2 regions of the Gluconobacter sp. P5B12 genome follow, and region 1 is predicted to be linked to the other one. Evidence: riboswitches for the same ligand, from Rfam matches in the RefSeq annotation. Region 1 holds a riboswitch; the other holds the start of a gene.
What was found. A riboswitch is a leader RNA that binds a small molecule or an ion and turns the genes downstream of it on or off. The one in region 1 is predicted to bind thiamine pyrophosphate.
Positions count from the first base shown of each region.

Region 2: linked by a shared signal. The riboswitch ahead of thiC (phosphomethylpyrimidine synthase ThiC) and the one ahead of KP702_RS06205 (TonB-dependent receptor) in region 1 are both predicted to bind thiamine pyrophosphate.

Region 1 covers NZ_JACRVV010000002.1:482,421-493,521, forward strand. Annotated here, with positions in the region: gene KP702_RS06200 (phosphotransferase) at 1-237, opposite strand, end outside; gene KP702_RS06205 (TonB-dependent receptor) at 242-2,617, opposite strand; TPP riboswitch at 2,699-2,831, opposite strand; gene KP702_RS06210 (S46 family peptidase) at 2,970-5,051, shown strand; gene KP702_RS06215 (MFS transporter) at 5,170-6,399, shown strand; gene KP702_RS06220 (YdcF family protein) at 6,396-6,977, shown strand; gene KP702_RS06225 (AGE family epimerase/isomerase) at 6,971-8,230, opposite strand; gene rpe (ribulose-phosphate 3-epimerase) at 8,392-9,066, shown strand; gene KP702_RS06235 (heparinase II/III family protein) at 9,066-10,733, shown strand; gene KP702_RS06240 (glycosyltransferase family 4 protein) at 10,744-11,101, shown strand, end outside.
Region 2 covers NZ_JACRVV010000001.1:336,960-348,060, reverse strand. Annotated here, with positions in the region: gene KP702_RS01540 (histidine kinase dimerization/phosphoacceptor domain -containing protein) at 2-2,206, shown strand; gene purF (amidophosphoribosyltransferase) at 2,293-3,732, opposite strand; gene KP702_RS01530 (CvpA family protein) at 3,758-4,321, opposite strand; gene KP702_RS01525 (hypothetical protein) at 4,325-4,681, opposite strand; gene thiC (phosphomethylpyrimidine synthase ThiC) at 4,695-6,548, opposite strand; TPP riboswitch at 6,607-6,756, opposite strand; gene KP702_RS01515 (DUF1543 domain-containing protein) at 6,858-7,355, shown strand; gene KP702_RS01510 (gamma-glutamylcyclotransferase family protein) at 7,393-7,740, shown strand; gene hemA (5-aminolevulinate synthase) at 7,816-9,027, opposite strand; gene KP702_RS01500 (LysR family transcriptional regulator) at 9,024-9,977, opposite strand; gene KP702_RS01495 (pirin family protein) at 10,090-10,794, shown strand; gene KP702_RS01490 (YidB family protein) at 10,926-11,101, shown strand, end outside.

The DNA of each region.
Region 1 (11,101 bases):
CAGGGCGTTCTGATCGCGCAAGCGTGGATCATGACGCTTTAGAAAAAGCACCGTGCCGTCGGTAAGGCGGGTCAGGGCTGTCGCGGAGAACGGGCGTTGTCCATGCCACAGAACAGTTTCTGGAGCGGCCGAGTTGGGAAAAAACGCCAGAACACGTTTCGCCTCGGCGAGCGTCAGCGGCGGCCAGTGCCGTTCAGCCTGCACACCATTGACGCCGAACTGTCCGGGAGCGGCCACGGGTTCAGAAGCCTGTGGACGCTGTGAACAGGGCTGCGAAACCGCCGCCGATGTAATAACTTGGGGCGCTCCCACTGATCGTGCTGCCGTAAATGCCGGTCGTATCCTTTGCGTTCAGGGTCGGGCTGGCAACGCCGGACAGGGAGCGCTCATTGGTGATGTTGATGAAGTTCAGGCGCAGGGTTGGCTTGTGCAGGCGGGACAGATCACCGAAGCGATAGCCGACGGAAATATCGCCTGTTGTGCGGTCTGACATCCGCTCATCATTCATGAACGTTGCGTATTGGTGCCCCGTGTAATGCAGGGTGGCGACGCCGAAGATGTGCCCGTCATCGTAGCTGAGGCCAGCCGCAGCCTGAAGTGTCGGGCTGCGAACAGCGAGTTTGCCTTTGGTCGGTAGAAGATCGCCACCTGAGGCAATGTTATTATCAATGGTGGCGTGCAGATACTCGCCGGAAACATAGGGGCTGAAGTGGTGCCAGGGGCGGAGGCCGATTTCCACATCCACACCGCGCGAGGTCTGGCCGCCGGCATTCATGGTCGTCTGAATGATGGAGCCGTTCTGGGAGGCCAGCGTTGAGATCTGGCGGTTGGTGAAATTGTAGTTGAACAGCGTCAGGCTGCCGATGATCCATTGTCCCGTACGGCGATATCCCAGTTCTTCGGAAATGGAATATTCGTTGCGGACATCCGCACTGCCGGTTGTCGCGAGTGCGCCGGAGGTTGGGTCGTAGGTGTTGTAAAGCGCCGTCTGGTCTGGCGCGCGGAAATTGGTCGTGGCGTTGAAGAAAATCTGGTTCTGCTCATCAATGCGCCAGCGGACGCCAAGGCGCGGCAGAGGCTCCATGCTGTTTGACGCCACACGATACTGAGGGCCGGGAACATTGTTCGTGCCAGCGCGGCTCATCATGACGGCCTTGAAACCCGCCTCGATGGTCAGGCGATCATGCAGGAGCGAGATGTGATCGCCCACATACAGCGCGTTGGTCTGGGAAATGGTGTGGAAGCTGCCGCCCAGCAGTTTCTGTCCGTTCGCAAGATGGATCAGGCTACTGTTGTTTTCCGCCCAGATATCGCCTGAGGCGCCGGTGGCAGAAACGGTTGTGAAGGGCTGCTGCTCGTTGTCGTCTCCGTAATCATACCAGTAACCGAGGACGAAATCGTTCCAGCCGGTTTTGTAATGCAGGGTGGAATTGAATCCGGAGCGATAACTGCGTTGCGTGTAGTTGGCACGGACGACAGCGGTCCCGTCCTGCGCATTGGGTAGCGTAAGCGTGTCACTCAGGGGCTGAGTGCCGTTATAGAGGCCTGTTTCCGTCAGTGTGGAGCCACCCGGAACGTTGCCATAGGCGAACTGTGCGTAGGGTGTGATGTCCAGAGAAAGCTGATGCGTCAGATGCAGATGGACGGGTGCGCCTGCATAGAAGGTGCGTTCCGGCGCGCGCCACAGACGCCAGTAATTGACGGCATTGTCTGCGTTGGAGGCGTCATAATGGCCTGCAAGGTTGTTCGCGCCATGAATGCCATCGGCTTTCCAGCTTTCCATCGTGACCTGCGGATAATAGCTGGTGACGGTGGTGTTGAAGGAGCCGATGAGGCTGGCGCGGTTGCCTTGGCCCCATTCCTTCAGGAACTTGAAATCGACATGCTGGCGCTTGTCCCGCCCCGGCCCACGCCAGTTGTCGCTGGCGCTGTGGGAGTAGGATACAAAGCCACGAATGCCGGAATTGCCGATGTTTCCCGTTTCAAGGCGGATGAATTCGCGGTTGGTGTCGAAGGAGCCATAGGAGACGCTGGCGAAACCCCCGGCCTTCTGTGACGGGTCGAGAAAGGACAGGCTCATCAGCCCACCGGCGGCGTTTAGAACGGGGCTGTCCAGATCTGCGGAACCTTGGGCAAGTGCGACTTGGCTGTAGTTTTCGCTATCGGCGAACTGACTCGGATAGCCGGAATAATAGGCGACATCGTTCAGCGGCGTGCCTTCCAGCACATAGCCGATGGCATCATTGTTCAGGCCGCGCACGGTCAGGTTGGTGTTGGGCGAAAAGCCGAACGGATCGGATGTGGCGACATTCGCACCGGGCAGCATGGAGGCGAGCTGATAGGCCGTCGCCATCGGGGGCTGCTTGTCCATGTAGTCGCGGCTGACTGTGCTGATAGAGCGAACGCTGTTTTCCGGTCGGATCAGTCCGCCGCCGGGCTGGTGCCCGAGTGCGCTGTCAGAGACGCGGTGAACAGTGATGTGCTCGGCTTTCGGGGCGATGGGCGCATGCGGGGTAAGGGCTGTCGTGTCAGCCGCGCGCACCGTACCAGCACAGACGGTCAGGCCGAGCAGGACGGCAGGAACCTGACGGGATTTGCGCGGAAATCTGGTGGTCATGATGGTGCTGTCCCGCCTGCAATGCTGCGATCCCCCTGCAAGGCGGGGACGACGAGAGATACCGAAAATCCAGTCTGTGGATCTGTCAGTAGCCACCATCCCTCCGCCAGCATGAACTGGATCAGGTTCGATGGGTCACTGCGCTGGTATGGCTCGAAAGCACATACCATCAGCAGTCTCTCAGCCCTTTGTCAGGGCGCCCCAAGGTGAAGACGCACTCCTTCATGGGCTGCGAGCGAATGTCAATAAATTCCGTATTGCGTGGGGGTATCAAAATTTCGTCGGCAGGGATGGAGCGGCGAGGCAGAGCAGGATAGAGTATTGTTATAAGATAACATTTCTAGGATCTGTCATGCGTGTTGTTAAGCGCTTGTTACCTGCTCTGCTCATTGCAGGCACAGCCCTCGGTTCAGCTCAGGCTGAGGAAGGAATGTGGACGTTCGATCATCTGCCAGCCCGTCAGTTAAAGCAGCAATATGGGTTTGAGCCTTCCGCTGAATGGATCAATCATGTCATTCAATCTTCAGCACGTCTGGCAGAAGGATGCTCGGCGTCCTTTGTCTCTGGTGACGGGTTGGTGATGACGAATCATCATTGTGCCAATACCTGCCTGACGGATCTGTCAGACAAGACACACGACTATTTTCATGATGGTTTTTCGGCAGCAGATGTTTCCAAAGAGCCGCAGTGCCCGGGCATGGAGCTGGATCGTCTGGATCAGGTGAAAGACGTGACAGGCCGTGTCGCTGATATGACCGCAGGCAAGCACGGTGCAGAGTATGCAAAGGCGCTTCAGGCTGCCAGTAGCGTTCTGACGAAGGAATGTGCGGGCGGAGATGCAACACACTGGCGGTGTGATGTTGTGACGCTTTACCATGGTGGTCAGACCGCCCTGTATCGCTATCGTCGATATCAGGATGTGCGCCTCGTGATGGCGCCAGATCAGGATATCGCATTCTTTGGCGGCGATCCGGACAATTTTACCTTCCCACGTTATGATATCGACCTGTCGATGTTGCGGGTGTTTGAGGACGGTAAGCCGGTCCACACACCTTTCTTCAAGTTTGATCCGAAAGGGCCAAAAGCAGGAGAGCTGGTGTTCACGTCTGGTAATCCCGGGCGAACGCAGCGGTCTCTTCCGGCCAGTGCATTGACGTTTCAGCGGGACGTTATCCTGCCAACCATCATTGGGGTGTATTCTACCAGCGAAGGGGCGCTCTGGCAGTATTCGCGTGAAAGCAAGGAACATCTGATTGAAGCGCAAAATACGCTGTTCGGCGTTCAGAACGGCCTAAAATCTCTGTCGGGCACCGTGAAGGCTCTGCGGGAACCCGGCGTGATGGAAAAGCGTGAAGCGGAAGATCGCGCTCTTCAGGCCTGGATTGATGCGGATGCCGAGCGCCGCAAGACCTATGGCGAGCCGTTCAAAAAAGTGGAGGCTGCACTGGCCATACAGCGCCAGTCTTATGGCCATGATTTTGCCATTGCCCGTACCGTTCATGGCCTGCTCGGTGATGCTGTCATGCTGGTATCAGCCGCGCAGGAGCGACAGAAGCCGGATGCCGAGCGCCGTGCGGGCTACCACGATGCCGAACTGGCTGAACTTGAAGCTGAAATTTCTGCCAAAGTGCCGGTGCATGTCGATCTGGAAACCATGACGCTGGCTCTGGGCATGACCACGATGCGTCAGATGCTGGGTGAGGATGATGCTGCCGTTCATCTGGTTCTCGGCACAAAAAGCCCGGATGAACGCGCTACGGAGCTGATGCAGGGAACGAAGCTTGCTGATCCTGCGCAGCGCCTTGCGTTGTATAAGGGTGGTGCAAAGGCCATTCAGGCCTCTACGGACCCGATGATTGTTCTAGCCCGTCAGTTGCAGCCGGTTCTGGATGTGATCCGCAATCGAAGCCGTGATCAGATCGAAGCACCAATGCATGAAGCTCAGGGTGCGATTGCCCGTGCCCAGTTTGCGCGCGCTCAGGCAGAAGGACAGGCAGATACGCTTTACCCGGATGCTACATTCTCACCAAGACTGTCTTACGGCACCGTCAAAGGTTGGCAGGATGGTGCCAAGACCATTGCGCCTTTCACAAACTTTGCCGGAATGTACAAACATGCGACCGGGAGCGATCCGTTCCGCCTTCCGCAGGTCTGGCTGGATGCAAAACCTCATCTGACACTTTCCACGAATCTCGATTTTGTTTCGACGAATGATATCGTGGGTGGAAATTCAGGCTCCCCGGTCATTAACCGGCAGGGCAATGTGGTGGGCCTGATTTTCGATGGCAATCTCGATAGTCTGGCGGGCGATCTTTATTACGATGGCGAGCGCAACAGAGCGGTTTCGACGGATACAAGTGCCATCATGGCTGCACTCAAGACCGTCTATCATGCCGATGCCCTTGCTCAGGAACTGGAACAGGGGCACCTGTAATCATGATGTGAGGGTCGTTCCTGCGGAATAACCCTCGACATCTAATGTAAGATTCCTGACAGTGGGTAGATGCCAGTCTGTCCGTCTTCCTGTTGTTTTCAGCCTGGAGTGTCCCCTAATGCTGGGTGACACTTTCCGCTCTCTGGGGCGGCGCAATTATCGTGTCTGGGTTTGGGGAGCACTGTTCTCCAACATCGGAACATGGATGCAGTTTACCACGCAGGACTGGCTTGTTCTTACTGAACTGACTCATCACGATGCCATGGCCATTGGCATCGTGATGGCCCTCCAGCTTGCCCCACCCCTCTTGCTAATGCTCTGGACCGGACTGATTGCAGATCGGGTTGAGAAGCATCGATTCCTGCTCTTTACCCAAGGTGCTCTGGGTGTTCTGGCCGTTGCACTCGGCCTGCTTGTTGTTACGGGTTCGATTCGTCTCTGGCAGGTGGATCTGTTTGCTTTTCTGAGTGGCTGTGTTGCTGCGTTTGACAGCCCTGTCCGTCAGACGTTTGTCGGTGAACTGGTGGGAGAGACCGATCTTCCAAATGCAGTGGCCATCAATTCCATGTCCTATAACGCTGGGCGGATGATTGGGCCTGCGGTTGCAGGGTTCTGTATTGCAGAAATTGGTTCAGGCTGGTCGTTTGTCCTGAATGGGGTTTCGTTTTTCGGTGTCATGGGTTCGTTGCTGTTTATTCGGCGTGAGGACCTGTTTCGGCATGCCAGAGCCAGAGAAAGCGAGCGTAATGCCCTGACCAGTGGTCTGCGCTATGTCTGGGCGCGCGAGGATCTTCGGACCATTCTGATTATGCTGTTTATTATCGGAGCGTTTGGTCTCAACTTTCCCATCTTTATTGCGACCATGGCCGTTGGTGTGTTTCACGTCGGCGCGCATGGCTATGGAATTCTGAATTCCGCCATGGCCGTGGGCACCATTCTGGGTGGCTTTCTGGCAGCAGGCCGTAAAAAGGCAGATTTTGACGTTCTGCTGAATGGTTCATTGATTTTTGGTGTGGGTTGCCTGTTGGGAGCATTGGCTCCGACATACTGGCTTTTTGCCTGCACGTTGCTCATTACCGGCGTATCGTCTCTGACATTTACAGCCACCAGTAACAGCTTCATGCAGCTCTCGAGCGACCCATCCATGCGAGGGCGCGTGCTGGCCATCCGGTTTGCTGTTTTTGCAGGATCATCCCCATTTGGTGCCCCTGTTGTGGGGTGGGTTGCCAATTATTTTGGGCCGCGGTGGTCCTTGGGTGTCGGAGCACTGTCAGGGTTTTTGGCGGCAGTGGTGGCGTTGTTATACATCCTGCGTATGCGGGAGCAGCAGGGTGAGAAGCACTCGTGACTCTTCGCTGGGGAAAGCGGATTGCGGCAGCGGCGTTGGCTGGCGGTATTGTATGTACGATTTGGTGTGCATGCGTTGCCGTGACGGGTATGCGTGCGTCTGCCAGCCCCGCAGAAATGGGCGTCATTTTCGGCACAGCCGTCACGGATGCGGGCGTGCCGAAGCCAGCGTTGCAGGACCGTCTGGAAACCGGATTGTTACTCTGGAAAGAAAAACGCGTTCGGGAACTGATGGTGAGTGGAGCTGTGGAAACTTCCAATCATCAGGATGAAGCTGAAATCATGGCGCACTGGCTGGAAAATCACGGTGTTCCGGCCGAAGCGATCATTGTTGATTCACAGGGAAACAATACCTGGCTGACGGCTGTGCACGTTGCGCAGGAAGCGCCGGAAGGGGCAGTCGTCGTTTCGCAGTGGTTTCATATCATGCGGGCAGAATGGGCATTGCGGCATGCTGGCGTGAAAGACGTGTCAGGCGCGTATCCAAAAGTCTTTCGGCTGCCTGAACTCTATTATCTGTTCCGGGAGGCCGTGGCGCTCCCGGTGTACTGGGTGACGAAACCGTCGCCTGCTCAGTAGGGCACACCAATCTGTTCGATCGCTGTTGCGAGTGACGGAGCCAGTGGCATCATCGGTGCCAGAGTGGATTGGTAGGCGTGGTAAAGGTCGCCTTTACCTTTGTAGATATGCTCTGTTGGCTCGCCTTCCGGGCTCACTTCGTTGAACCAGCTTCCAAAATCCCGATCAATCAGGGTTGTGTCGATATAATCCCAGATCGTGCGATACCAGTGCTCGTAATGTGGATTTCCTGTGCGCTTATACAGGTTGATTGCCGCCGTCAGCGCTTCTGCATGAGCCCAGTGGACGCGGGAAGGCACATGGGGTTTGTGATCCCAGTCAATTGTGTAAACCATTCCGGGAAGACCATCGACATTCCAGCCTGATTTCATGCCGGTCTCGAAGAGCGCCTGTGCGTCATGAAGCATCCAGCCCGGAGCTGTTTCGCCTCTGCGGAGTAGAGCTGCTTCTAGTTTCACGGTCAGGTGCGACCATTCAACGAAATGGCCCGGTGTCATGCCGTAGGGGCGTAGATCGTCCGTAGGCTTGTCTTCATGATAATTCCGCAGCAGATCCCAATTTCGGTTGAAGTGCTCGGGCATTGCGAAGCCCTGCTGTGGGGCCAGTTCATGCACAAACCGTGTGACAATCCGCAGCGCGCGGCGCAACCACTTCACATCACCTGTAACGTCCGCAAGGGCCATGAAGGCTTCTGTGGAATGCATGTTGCTATTGGCGCCACGGTAGTTCTCTTCGTCTGACCAGTCGTCTGCGAAGCTCTCGCGCATGACGCCTTCGTCTTCAGACCAGAAATGCGTCTCGATCTGATGGATGGCATCCTTGAGAAGTGCGTTGGCACCTTCCACCCCGATCAGAACAGCAGAGGACGCGGCAAGTGCGACGAACGCGTGCAGATAGGCCTGCTTGCGCTCATGAGGCTGATCCGCGAAGTGGTTCCAGCCTCCGTGTTGCTGGTCCCGAAAGGATGTCATGAGCGCATTCACGCCATGTGCGACGAGCGGTGCGCTTCCTGGAATGCCCTGGAGTTCCGCAGTCGCATAAGCGTGAACGCATCGCGCAGTCAGGGTCGCTTCTGCCTTGGCGCCTTCAGGAAGGTGACCTTCCATATCCAACCCTGCAAACCCCCCGTCGATACAACCTTCCTTGCTAAAATCCAGCAACCGACGGCCTTGCATTTCGAGCCATGCCCGGTGAGATGGTCGGCGGATCCAGGCGTCTCTACTAAGCAGAATGGGGGAGAGGCGATCGGTCATAAAAACTCCATACTACGGTGGTAGTAGTCAGACAGTCTGATGAGGACGCATCAGCAGCGGTTGGGTTCCTGAGGGTCTCGTCGGCGGTACTCGCTCACGAACGCGCGGGGATGTGCGGAACTGTCTTGCGTCTGGAGGTTGCTTTGCCGATACATAACAACATGACAGAACGATCCCCGATCATTGTCGCCCCCAGCCTGCTGGCTGCCGACTTCGCCCGTCTTGGAGATGAGATTGCATCCATCTCCCGCGCGCCCTGGTTACATCTGGATGTAATGGACGGTCATTTCGTGCCGAATATCTCGTTCGGTCCTGGGGTGATCTCGGCCTTGCGAAAGCACACGGATGCGAAGTTCGACGTACACCTGATGATCGATCCGGTTGATCCGTATCTGGAAGCAACAGCCAAGGCTGGCGCAGATCACATTACGGTGCACGTGGAAAACGCCCCCCATATTCACCGGACGCTTCAGACCATCCGTGCGCTTGGTTGCCGCCCGGGAATTGCGATCTGTCCGGGGACGCCGCCAGAAGCACTGTCAGAGGTGCTTGATTTGGTAGACATCATTCTGGTCATGACAGTGAATCCCGGGTTTGGCGGCCAGAGCTTCCTGGAAAGCCAGCTGCCAAAAATCCGAACCCTGTCGCGCATGATTGAAGACAGTAGACGCGATATCGTGCTGGCGGTTGATGGCGGCATTGACCCGGTCACGGCGCCCAAAGTGGTGGCTGCCGGCGCGCGGATGCTGGTGGCAGGGTCAGCCGTCTTTGGTAAGCCGGACCGTGACTCAGCCATTCATGCACTTGAAGGCCCGTTCAAGGAAGACAGCGCCTGATGCCCATTCGTCGCTGGATTCAGGACGCACGACTTTCACTCGCACGACTGCCCGTTGGTGGCGGAACTTCAGAGGGACCGGTTTATATTTATCGTGACCCGTGGAAGGGGGACGCCGAGCAGGGCGCCCGCCTTGTCGCGGGTCGCTTTCGGTTTGAGCGGCAGGACTACGATCTGCCACGCGGAAAGTGGGAACGTGGCCCTTGGCCGGAACCAGCAAAACAGTGGCTGCAAAGTTTTGCATGGCTGCGGGATCTCCGCGCATTAGGCAGTGACGATGCCCGCATGACGGCCCGCGCGCTTGTCGCGGACTGGGTATCGCATCCCCCAACGGATCCGCTGGTCAAGGATGCCTGCGTAACAGGTGCGCGCCTTTCATCCTGGCTGGCAAACCACGAGTTCTGCCTGGCTTCGGCGGATCGTAAACTTCAGCAAAAAATCATGGACCGGATGTTGGTAGAGGGGCGGACCATTGCCGCTCTTTTGCCACTTGAACCGCAAGGCTGGCGTGGGCTGACAGCCTTGCGTGGCCTGCTTGCAGCTGCTCTGGCTATGCCGGATCACAACGGGTTTATGACGCGCTTCCTGCGTTACCTTCCAGCGGAAATTGAACGTCTGATTCTTTCCGATGGGACGGTTGCTGAGCGGTCTCCGGAAGCACAATATCAGACAGCGCGTGAGCTGGCAGAAATGTCCGTCATGTTCCGCACAGCGCATTCGAGCGTGCCGCCCTTTATTGATGTGGCCCTGGACAGAGTCTGCCCGGTGTTGCGTGCCATGCGTCATGGTGATGGTGGTCTGGCTGTTTTTAATGGTTCCAACGAGCGTTACAGCGCGATGGTGGAAGATGTTCTGGCGCAGGGATCAAGGCAGAAGCTGATTGCGCCCGCCATGCATCAGGGGAAATTTACCCGGCTGGCTCTCGGAAAGTCTCTGCTGATTGTGGATAGCGGTGCGCCTCCACCGACCAGTTATGATCAGGCAGCGCATGCTGGCACGTTGTCTTTCGAGTTTTCAAACCAGCGGCATCGTCTTTTCGTTAATTGCGGCAGTGCGCAGGTGGGGGCATGGGCGCAGGCGCTGAGAGCCAGTGCAGCGCATACGGTTCTGGTCGCGGATGGTCTGTCGTCCTCAGACTTCGGGCCTGACGGACATGTCACGCGGCGTCCGGCGCATGTCACATGCGAGCATCAAAGCAGTGGGGAAGCCCATTGGCTGGATCTGTCTCATGACGGGTATCATCCGCCGCTTGGAATGAAGTGGACGCGACGTCTTTACCTTGGGGCGGACGGAGAAGACCTGCGCGGGCAGGAAGTTCTTGAAGGTGAGCGCGAGACGCCGTTCGCGCTGCGGTTCCATATTCACCCGGACGTGCATGTCACACGAGACGACGAAGATATCATTCTTCAGGTGGGTGGCATGATCTGGCGCTTCCGTCAGAAGGGCGGCATGTTGCTGCTCGAAGATGACGTCTATCTGGCGCGCGGTCGGCGTGAAAAGACCAAGCAGATCGTTATTGCTTCTCTCAGGCGCGTTGTTCCTGCGGCGGAAGAGATAGCCGAGAATGGTGGAGAAGCGCAGGAAAGTGCCAAACCTGCGGCACCCTCAAAACCACTTCAGGTTGTCTCCCAGACTGTCACCTGGCTTCTGGAACGTATCCCGGAATAAAGGTGCTGTTGTGAAAATCCTTGAAATCACAAACGTTGATTTCTCTCTGCGCCAGTTCCTGTTTCCCTTAATGAAGGCGCTTCGTGCCGCCGGGCATGAGGTTCAGGGAGCCTGTGCGGAAGGCCCCCATCTGGCGCCAGTACGTGCAGGTGGGTTTGTCGTTCATGCAGTGCCGATGGCGCGCTCATTGTCACCGGTTGCGCAGCTTCGCGCGTTTGTCGCGCTCATCCGGCTTATTCGTCGGGAGAAGCCTGACGTCGTGCATGGACATATGCCCATCAGTGGCATTCTGGCGCGGTTTGCTGCGCGTCTTTGTGGTGTCAGGATCATTGCCTACACCTGTCATGGTTTCCTGTTCAATCAACCTG
Region 2 (11,101 bases), on a different contig from region 1:
CTTGACCTTATCGTCGAAGATCTCTCTCCAGTCGGGGCAGCCCCTTTCAGATGCCCTGCTCACATCCTGCGATCGTGAGCAGATCCATCGCCCGGATGCGATCCAGCCCTATGGGCTTCTCCTGATTGCCAAGGCCGATACTCTTCAGATTATTGCCGGCGCAGGCGATCTGGAAGCGCGCCTCAATCCGAACTGGCTCGGCCAGAGCCTACCTGATCTTCTGAACATTCCAGCAGATGGGCTGAAACAGTCAGGCGGCAAGGCCCTGAACAATACCCGGGTCTCCGGCCTGCAGGACGAGACATTCAATGCCCAGTTCCACGTCTCTGGCGAGCACCTTCTGGTAGAGCTGGAGCCTCTGGACAGTCGTAATTTCCTGACGTGGGAAATCTTCAGCCAGATTGATGCCACAGCTGATCGTTTCGAGCGTTGCCCGGACATTGCTGCCGTGTGCCATCACGGCGCGCAGATCTTCGCCAAGCTGACCGAATTTGACCGCGTTCTTGTCTATCGCTTTCAGGAGGACGGTTCTGGCTGCGTGATGGGGGAAAAGCGCAATGAGGCTTTCCCATCCCTCATGAATCACCACTTTCCAGCCAGCGATATTCCCCGGCAGGCGCGTGCGCTTTATCTGCGCAACCGTATCCGTGTCATTCCAGACATTCATTATGAAGCTGCCCCTATTCGCCCTGTTGAGGCTGGCACCACAGGTATCGACCTGAGCGATGTGCAGCTTCGCAGCATCTCACCCGTCCATTTGCAGTATATGTCGAACATGGGGGTGGCGGCCTCAGCCTCGATCTCCCTGGTCGTGGACGGCATTTTGTGGGGCATGATCACCTGCCACAACGCGACACCGCGCATCCTCTCTGAGGACATCAGAGCCGCATGCCGGACGCTCGCTGGCGTCATGTCCCGTCAGCTTCGAAACAAGGAAGAACTCATCACGTACCAGGAGCGTTTGCGCCTGAGGAATGCCATTGAGTTCGCGACATCCCATTTCGACCCTGCCGCGTCCGTAAAGGACAACCTGCAGCGATCCGTTACGGAGTTACGCAGCCTGTTTCCCTGCGATGGCTTTGCAGTCATTGATCAGAAAGAAATCAAAACGTCTGGCAAGGTCCCCGAACATTCGGATCTCCTCGCCATCCGTGACTGGCTCCGTCTGGGCAGCAACGGGGGGATTTTCTGTAGCTCCAGTCTGGGCAAGGACTACCCCCCCGCAGAGATGTGGCCCGAGGCTTCTGCCGGAATTCTGGCCATCACACTGCCTTTCCGAACCTCCCTGACGCTTGTCTGGAGCAGGGTCGAGATCGTTCAGGTCATTGAATGGGCAGGCAATCCTCACAAAGGAGCGCCAGACCATGACGGCATTCTGCATCCTCGCAAATCTTTTGAATCCTGGGAGCAGACCGTTCTGGGTCATTCCCATCGATGGACAACAGAACAGAAGCAGGCCGCCCGTCGTCTCCGCCGCAGCCTGATTGCCGATTATCAGACCCAGCAACTCCGCGAACTGAATGCGACCCTGACGGCGACAGTTCAGGAGCGTGAGAGCCTGATTCAACAGAAAGACTTCCTGATCCGTGAGGTAAACCATCGTGTGCAGAATTCACTGCAAATGGTGGCATCTTTCCTGAAGCTTCAGGCCCGGACGTCCACGAACGAAGAAACCACCGAAGCCCTTTCTGAAGCCCAGCACCGGATTGCGGCCATCGGGCTGGTTCATCGGCGCCTGTATCGTGGCGATCAGATGGGCATGGTTGATCTGAGCCGCTACCTTGAAGAGTTGATGGAAGAGCTCTGCTCTTCACTCGGCGAGGAATGGCAGGCGCAACTTCGCATGGTTCTGTCACCCGTCTCCATTTCGGCAGACCGCGCCATCAATGTCGGGCTGGTGCTGACGGAGCTGGTCATCAATGCCAGCAAATATGCCTACGGCGGCCAGGCCGGTCCGCTTTACCTCTCACTTTCCGTCACTGGCGACCGTCTGACGCTGACTGTTTCCGATCAGGGCCGTCATGACATCAATCTGAACGGAAGCGGTTTCGGGACACGCATGATGAAAGCCGTCGTCGGCAGCCTTGGTGGCACCCTCACTTATACGCCGCTTTCCCCGGGCCTTGAGGCTGTTATGGCCGTGCCGCTCGACATCAACGGACCTGCCTCAGCGCATGAAGACATTCCTGACGGTCTGTATTCCTGAAAGCATCTGTCTGAGCACAAAAAAAGCGCCTGCTCCCTCATGAGAGCAGGCGCTTTTTTATATGGTCGCAATAGAGCGAATATCACTCAGGAAACCAGATTTCCTTCTTTATCCACGAGTGCAATCGGATAATCGCCCGTGAAGCAGGCATCACAATAGCGACCGGCCCCATCTGCACGGCTTTCATGGCCGAGCGCCCGATACAGGCCGTCGAAGCTGATGAACGCCAGACTATCGACCCCAATAACGGAAGCCATTTCTTCCATTGTGTGCGTCGCTGCCATCAGCTTGCTCTCTTCAGGCGTATCAATGCCATAGAAGCAGGGGTGGCGTGTTGGGGGAGACGTAATGCGCATATGCACTTCCGTCGCACCGGCCGCGCGCACCATATCCACAATCTTGCGAGACGTCGTTCCACGCACGATCGAGTCATCAACCAGAACGACCCGACGCCCGGCCAGAACCGGACGATTGGCGGAGTGCTTCATCTTTACGCCAAGATTTCGGATCTGATCCGTTGGCTCAATGAATGTCCGGCCGACGTAATGATTGCGGATGATACCCAGCTCAAACGGGATACCGCTCTCAGCCGCATATCCGATAGCAGACGGAACGCCAGAATCCGGCACTGGCACGACAACGTCTGCTTCGACTGCCGTCTCGCGTGCCAGCTCCGCACCGATGCGCTTGCGGGCTTCATAGACAGGCTGGCCTTCAAGCACTGAATCAGGCCGTGCAAAGTAGATGTATTCAAAAACGCAGAAGCGCCCACCCTGATCGCCAAACGGGCGAAGAGACCGAAGCCCCTCAGAGTTTATCACTACGATTTCGCCTGGCTCGATGTCCCGAACATATTCCGCACCAATGATGTCGAGCGCACAGGTCTCACTGGAAAGAACCCAGCCACCATTCGAATCTTCGTAACCCGGCATCCGACCCAGAACCAGCGGACGAACGCCCAATGGATCACGCATGCCGATCAGGCCGTCATCGGGCGTCAGGGTAATGAGGGAATAAGCCCCCTTCACCTGCTTGACAGCATCAATGAACCGATCGAGCACTGTGGTGTACAGAGAGATGGCAATGAGGTGAATGAAGACTTCCGTATCCGTGGAGGAATGGAAGATACATCCGCGCTTTACCAACGCCTGCTTCAGGGTCGCGGAGTTGGTGAGGTTCCCGTTATGGGCGACTGCCAACCCACCGAACTCATAATCCGCATACAGCGGCTGCACATTCCGGACATGCGTTCCGCCTGTGGTGGCGTATCGGTTATGACCGATTGCAACGCTTCCCGGCAGCGTCGCCATGACACGGCTGTCTCCGAAGACATCACCGACCAGCCCCAGACCTTTGTGCTGATGGAACCGTTCGTTATCGAAACTGACGATTCCAGCAGCTTCCTGACCACGATGCTGAAGCGCATGGAGTCCAAGAGCGGTCAGGGCAGACGCATCAGGCACGCCCCAGACGCCGAAAACGCCACATTCCTCGTAAGGACGGTTGAGAGTATCGGAGGCAGTCATGCAGTTCGGCCTTTCCGGACTGGGTTCACAACGACGCGTCATGACCGCTTGTGGGCGGCGATGCAAGATGTGGTTGCAATGAATGTGGCAGATAACCGGCAAGTCGGGATGCTCCGGCCTCAATATATGGCCCGGTGAAGCTTCCCTGCATCAGGTAGGAGGTCCAGGACCCGAAAAAAGACCCTGCCAGCAGATAAAGTGCGATCAGCATCACATATCCGCGCAGAATGCCGAAAATAGCGCCCAGTATGCGGTCTACGCCCCCAAAAAGAGTGCCCCTCACCGCTGCTCCTACACGCCCGGCGATCGTCGTCAGAGTTAGCAGAATGACGATGAACAGGACTGCCGCGCTTACGCTCTCCGCCAACCAGCTTTCATGCAGATACGGAGAAATCCACGGAACAAGGGCAGCGTGAAACCGATAGGTGAGAATGACGGCAGACGCCCAGGCAACAAGCCCAGATAGCTCGGTCGTAAAACCGCGCGTGAGTCCCCACAGAGCAGACAGACCAATAACGATCAGCACGCCGATATCCAGCCGGCTCAGATCATCCGGCGAAATATGAGACAGATCTGGAAGAGAGGGCATGGCTCAGGGCAGTTTGGTGGAACGGTAATGACCGCCTTTACGGGGACGGATGCCATTAGCACGAAGTTCTTCCGCCAGGCGGATTCTTTCGTTCAGTTCTGCCCAGACCTGGTCAGCATCAACACCCCGCGCCTTCCACACCTTCTCAAGAAGGCCGACAAAAGCCGCACTTTCCCGAACCAGGCCCGCACGATCATTGACCATGACATGCAGCACGCAGCTTGAAGCCGAATTGCCCAGTCGGGTCGCCAGTTTCGTGACTTTGCGGGTTTTTCGGAATGGGCGAAGGTCTTCCTTAAGCGGCATCACTCTATGATGAGGGTGATGACCTATGGACGCAAGGCCATCACCCTCAATCATTCCGCGAAGGGCGTTATTCCGCGATCGTTTCTACTTCGTTTTCTGGAACGTAGAGTTTTGCCCCATGTTCCTGAAAGACCTCACTCATCTGCGCCATACCATCCTGACGTTCTGCCTCCCGGCGAATGTCATGGCTGATTTTCATGGAGCAGAACTTCGGACCACACATTGAGCAGAAATGAGCTGTCTTGTGCGCCTCTTTCGGAAGCGTTTCATCGTGGAAGCTGCGTGCCGTATCCGGATCCAGCGCCAGATTGAACTGATCTTCCCACCGGAACTCGAACCGTGCACGGGACAGCGCATCGTCTCGTAGCTGAGCCGCCGGATGTCCCTTCGCCAGATCTGCCGCATGGGCAGCAATCCGGTAGGTTATGACACCCGTTTTCACGTCTGAGCGGTCCGGCAGACCCAGATGTTCCTTCGGCGTCACGTAGCAGAGCATCGCCGTCCCGAACCAGCCAATCATGGCCGCCCCGATACCGGACGTGATGTGGTCATAACCCGGTGCAATGTCGGTCGTTAGCGGACCAAGCGTGTAGAACGGCGCTTCCCCACATTCCTTGAGCTGCTTGGTCATGTTGACCTTGATCTTGTGCATCGGCACATGACCCGGCCCTTCAATCATGACCTGACAGCCCTTTGCCCAGGCCACCTTCGTCAGTTCACCCAACGTCGTCAGTTCAGCAAACTGTGCCGCGTCATTCGCATCGGCAATCGACCCCGGACGCAGGCCATCCCCCAAGGAGAAGGTGATGTCATACCGGCGCATGATGTCGCAGATCTCTTCGAAGTGCTCGTAGAGGAAACTCTCGCGGTGATGCGCCAGACACCAGGACGCCATGATGGAGCCACCACGGGAGACAATGCCCGTCGTGCGCTTTGCAGTCAGCGGAATATGCTGAAGGCGGACACCAGCATGAATCGTGAAATAATCCACACCCTGCTCGGCCTGCTCGATCAGCGTGTCGCGGAAAATTTCCCACGTCAGCTTCTCAGGAACACCATTCACTTTTTCCAGCGCCTGATACAGCGGCACCGTGCCGATCGGCACTGGAGAGTTCCGCATAATCCAGTCACGGATGTTGTGGATATTCCGACCGGTGGAAAGATCCATCACCGTGTCCGCGCCCCAGCGGATGGACCAGACCAGCTTCTCGACTTCTTCTGCGGCAGATGACGTCACCGCCGAATTGCCGATATTGGCGTTCACCTTCACAAGGAAGTTTCGGCCAATAATAACCGGCTCAAGTTCCGGATGGTTGATATTGGCGGGGATAACAGCCCGGCCCCGCGCAACTTCTTCCCGCACGAATTCAGGCGTAATGAAAGCTGGAATAGAGGCACCAAAATCCTCGCCATCGGCAAGGCGTTCTTCTGCCCCTTCAGCCATTTCAGCACGGCAGACATTTTCGCGATGAGCAATATAGATCATCTCTTCCGTGATGATCCCTGCCCGCGCAAATTCATACTGGGTGACGAATTTCGCGCCCTCGCCGGAATAGACCTCATGTGCCGCAGGACAGGCCGGAACAGCCTGAGCTTCGCTGGCAAATCCATTGTCTTCCGGTTTGACCGCACGAGCTGGAACCTGCTGGAAGCCCCGCTTTGCAAGCCATTCCGCCCGCGGAGCAGACAGACCCTTCTTCACGTCAATCGTGACAGACGTGTCTGTGTACGGACCAGACGTGTCATAAACTCTGACAGGCGCCTCATTGGCTGACGGATGCAGCGCGATTTCGCGATAGGGAACCAGGATATCCGGACGCCCCGGTGCTTCGGACCATTTCTTGCAGGACCCTTGGATCGGGCCTGTCGTCACATGATCTACCGCTGGTTTCTGGTTCAGGTTTTGTGGAATATCACCCATGTTCGCCCCCTCTGAGGCAGAGGGAGTAACAACACGGAACACCGGCTATGCCAGTTTCGTTGTGTCTCAACACCATTCCCTCCGCCGGTTCTAACCGGATCAGGTTTCCCGGATGCAGAATGCACCCGGCAGGGTCGTCACACCGCAGACCTTGCAGTCTTTCAGTGACCTCTCAGCTTCTTCGGGCGAAGCTCCCCCTGGTAGGGGCCACACTCATCGCATCCGCTTCGTCCTGTCAATGCGTTTCACCGTGAAGTGAGGCCGATAAACAGCTATGACCCGCTTTATTTTACTCAGGAGGGCACGCCCTTGAACCTCTATGTTTTCTATCTCGGCGGGGCAGCACCCGGCGCCAATATCGAAGTTCATGATGTTCAGTTTGCGATCGCGAACAAGCCGGAAGATGCCTATCCCTCTCTTGCGGAGCGCTGGTTTGGAGTACGAAACTCCCTGCACGTTGATGCCTATGGTGTCATTGCATGGGCTGACGGACATGCTGTCACACTCAGTCCTGAAAAGCCTGTAGGCGGCAAAACGCTCTATTTCATCAATATGGGTGGGTATGCGCCTGGCGAACTCAAGGAAGAGCACGCCTTCACGTTTCTTGTTGCTGCATCGCCAGAAGAGGCCAAGGCAACAGCCAAAAAGACCTTATTACCGGGCTATGACCACCGCCACCGCGATAACTTCATGGAAGTAGATGACTGCCTGCCTCTGGAACAGATTGATGGGCTTTACATCCATCTGACCCCACAGAAAGACGGGCAACCTGTGACAGCGCTATGGCAGGGCTACCGAAAGATCTGACGTCCCTGCGCTTTATCTCACGGCAAGGGAGCCACTCATGCCACACCCAATGTCGGTTTACCTGTTTTCTTACGGAACGCTCCAGCAACCCGAGGTTCAGCTTTCCTCATTCGGTCGCCTGCTGCATGGCGAAGAGGATGCAATGACGGGCTATCGGGCGTCGATGATGGAAATCACGGACGCTGCTGTTATCAAGGCCAGCGGCAAACGCTTTCATCCTGTTGTTCACCCGAGTAACAACCCACAGGACGAAATCACAGGGCAAGTCTTCTGCATCACTGAAGCTGAGCTTCTTGCTGCGGATGCTTATGAAGTGTCCAGCTACAAGAGGGTGCAAGTTACACTGCGCTCAGGCAAGAACGCATGGGTCTACGTGCTCGCCTAACCAGCTCGGAATCAAAAAAGGCAGCCAGTGACCCGGCTGCCTTTTCCAGAATTCAGAACGCTGTCCTACCTGACTTCAGGCAGCCTCAGAGCGCTTGAGCTGACGTTCACGCCAAAGCGTGGAGAGTGCTTCAACCAGTTCATCAATTGCTTCGTTTGTATGAAGCGGCGTCGGCGTCAGACGCAGACGCTCCGTTCCGCGCGGGACGGTCGGGAAGTTAATCGGCTGGATATAATGCCCGAAGCGGTTCAGCAACTCATCGGAGAGATCCCGGCAAAGTTCTGCCTCACCCACCATGACGGGGACGATGTGGCTCGGATTGCCGACATGCGGAATGCCTGCCTTGTCCAGAGCGGCACGCAGATAGGCAACCGCACGCTGCTGACCTTCACGCTCGACGCTGCTGCGCTTGAGATAACGGACGCTGGCCAGAGCACCCGCAGCAATCATCGGCGGCAGAGCCGTGGAGAAAATAAAGCCAGAACCAAAGGAGCGCACGAAGTCACAAAGCGGCGCGGAGGCAGCAATGTAGCCACCCACAACGCCGTAGCCTTTGCCCAACGTCCCTTCAATCACCGTCAGACGATGGGACAGGCCCAGCTTTTCAGCCACGCCCGCACCGTGATCGCCGTACATGCCAACAGCATGAACTTCATCAAGGTAAGTCATCGCACCGTATTTGTCGGCCAGATCACAGAAGGCTTCGATCGGTGCGATGTCACCATCCATGGAATAGACGGACTCAAACGCAATGATCTTGGGAACGTCTACTGGAAGTTCTTTCAGGCGACGCTCCAGATCTTCCACATCATTGTGACGGAAAATCTGCTTCTCAGCGCGGGAATGACGGATACCTTCAATCATGGACGCATGATTGAGTTCATCAGACAGAACCACGCAGTTGCGCAGACGGCCTGCAATCGTTCCCAGCGTCACCCAGTTAGACAGGTAACCTGAGTTGAAGAGCAGTGCACTTTCTTTGCCGTGCAGGGACGCCAGCTCTTTTTCCAGTTCCACATGATAGTGGTTTGTGCCGGAAATGTTGCGTGTTCCGCCTGCACCAGCACCCGTCTCATCAAGGGCGTCGTGCATCGCCTTGAGAACTTCCGGGTGCTGCCCCATGCCGAGATAATCGTTGGAACACCACACTGTGACGTCACGACCGAGCCCATGATGATAGGCTTTCGGGAAATTGCCGGACCGGCGCTCGAGTTCCGCAAAGTAACGGTAGCTGCCATCGGCGCGCAGACCGTCCAGGGCGGACTGGAACATCGCATCATAATTCATCGCGTTTTCTCCTGCGCGGCACTGTAATCCTGTGAAATCTTTCCGCCAAGTGCCTGCTCCAGATAGGCCAGCAGAACACGCAGCCGCGCAGGCATCTGCATCCGGGTGGCACCACACCCCACCACCATGAACCAGACCGACAAAACACTCCCCCGCCACTTCGGCAGAACCTCGACCACTCGCCCTGCATCCAGATCCCTCCGCAGCATGAAATCTGGCAGAAGCGCTAGGCCTGAGCCATTTCTGAGCGCCGGCAGAAGCATGTCTCCACTATTGACCATCATCCGGTTGCGAAGTCGTACAGATGCCTGCTGGCCGTTCTCATGTGTAAGGCGAAGAAGGTCTGGCAGATCGGAATTCGCGTAGAGCAACCCTGCATTGCCTGAAAGATCTTCCGGTTTTTCGATCGTCCCGAGTCTCTCCTTCATCTGTGGCGAACAGACCAGCCGCATTACGGAACGGCAAAGAAGATGAGCCCCTCCGTTGGTTACGGGAGCGAGGTCTCCCGGTGTAATGCGTACGGCAGCTTCAAACCGGCCACTCAGCAGATCGACGGTCCGGTCATCCAGATCAATTTCCATGGAAATCTCCGGATACCGGTCCATAAATTCTGGAAGAACGGGCCCAAGAATATCCAGTCCGAACCCCATCGGAGCCGCCAGACGGAGCGTTCCTCTTGGGCTGACCGAGCCTTCCCGCAGTTCTGCTTCCAATCCTTCACCATCAGCCAACATCCGCCGGGCACGTTCCAGGCACGCCACTCCGGCGGATGTCAGGGAGAGGTGACGGGCACTTCGCTGGAAAAGGGTCGTCTTTAGGCGATGCTCCAGACGCGCAATCACCTTGGACACTGTAGGCGGAGACAGCCCTAGAGTGCGCGCTGCAGAGGCGAACGAGCCGCTTTCAGCGACACGGGCAAAAACAGCCCACCCTTCAAGATCCGGGAGCATACAGCCTCTCTAAGATGCGCTTTATGGAAACTTTATATTTCCATCAATTCCATTTTCTTTACGCCACATTGCGCCCATCTTGAAGGCCATAACCTTTACTGAGGAGCGACCAATGCTCGATATCAGACCCTTCTCCTCGCTTGGCCACGCCAACCACGGATGGCTGGACGCCCGGCATCACTTTTCTTTCGCTGGCTACATGGACCGGCACCGCATGCACTGGGGCCGTCTGCGTGTCTGGAACGATGATAAAATCGAAGGCGGAACAGGCTTTGGCGCTCATCCGCACAAGGACATGGAAATCATCACCTATGTTCGCACAGGAGCCATCTCTCACGAGGACAGCCTTGGCAACAAAGGACGCACCGAAGCTGGCGACGTTCAGGTCATGTCTGCGGGCAGCGGCATTGTCCATGCCGAGTTCAACAAGGAGACGGAAGACACAACCCTGTTCCAGATCTGGATCATCCCCAATGAACCAGGCGGCACGCCCAGCTGGGGCACACGTCCATTCCCAAAAGATGCCCGCAATGGACGGTTCGTAACCCTTGCCTCCGGCTTTCCGGAAGATGATGCCCTGCCGATCCGGGCCAAGGGCCGCGTTCTGGGAGCAACCCTGAAAGCTGGCGAAACCCTGACCTTCGAAACCAGCCGGGAAAACTTCTCCTATCTCGTGCCGGCGACAGGAAGCCTGGAAATCGATGGGCGAACCGTTGCAACGCGGGACGGTGCAGCTCTGACCGATGTGGACAGTATCGTCATGACTGCGCTGGAAGATGCAGAAATCGTTCTGGTAGAAAGCGGCCCCCTCGACTGACAGGCCAAGGCGGGAACATCACGCAAAGGTGTTTCCACCTCATGCTACACACGCTCGCTTCAAACGTTGTTACTGTAGGGCCAAGTCCCCCCGGATGCGGCCAGTCTCTCTCTTGATGAGGAGTACGGGTCATGACAACCACGACCGAGACCAAAGGCCAAAAATCTACCTCCCTATTCGTCCGTTTTGGTGACTGGCTTAGCAATGCCAGCATGGACAGATCAGGGCTGACAGAAGTGACCATCCGACTGATGCGTGACGACTGTCATCTTGCGACCCGTGTGAGCGAAATTCACAATACGGAAAG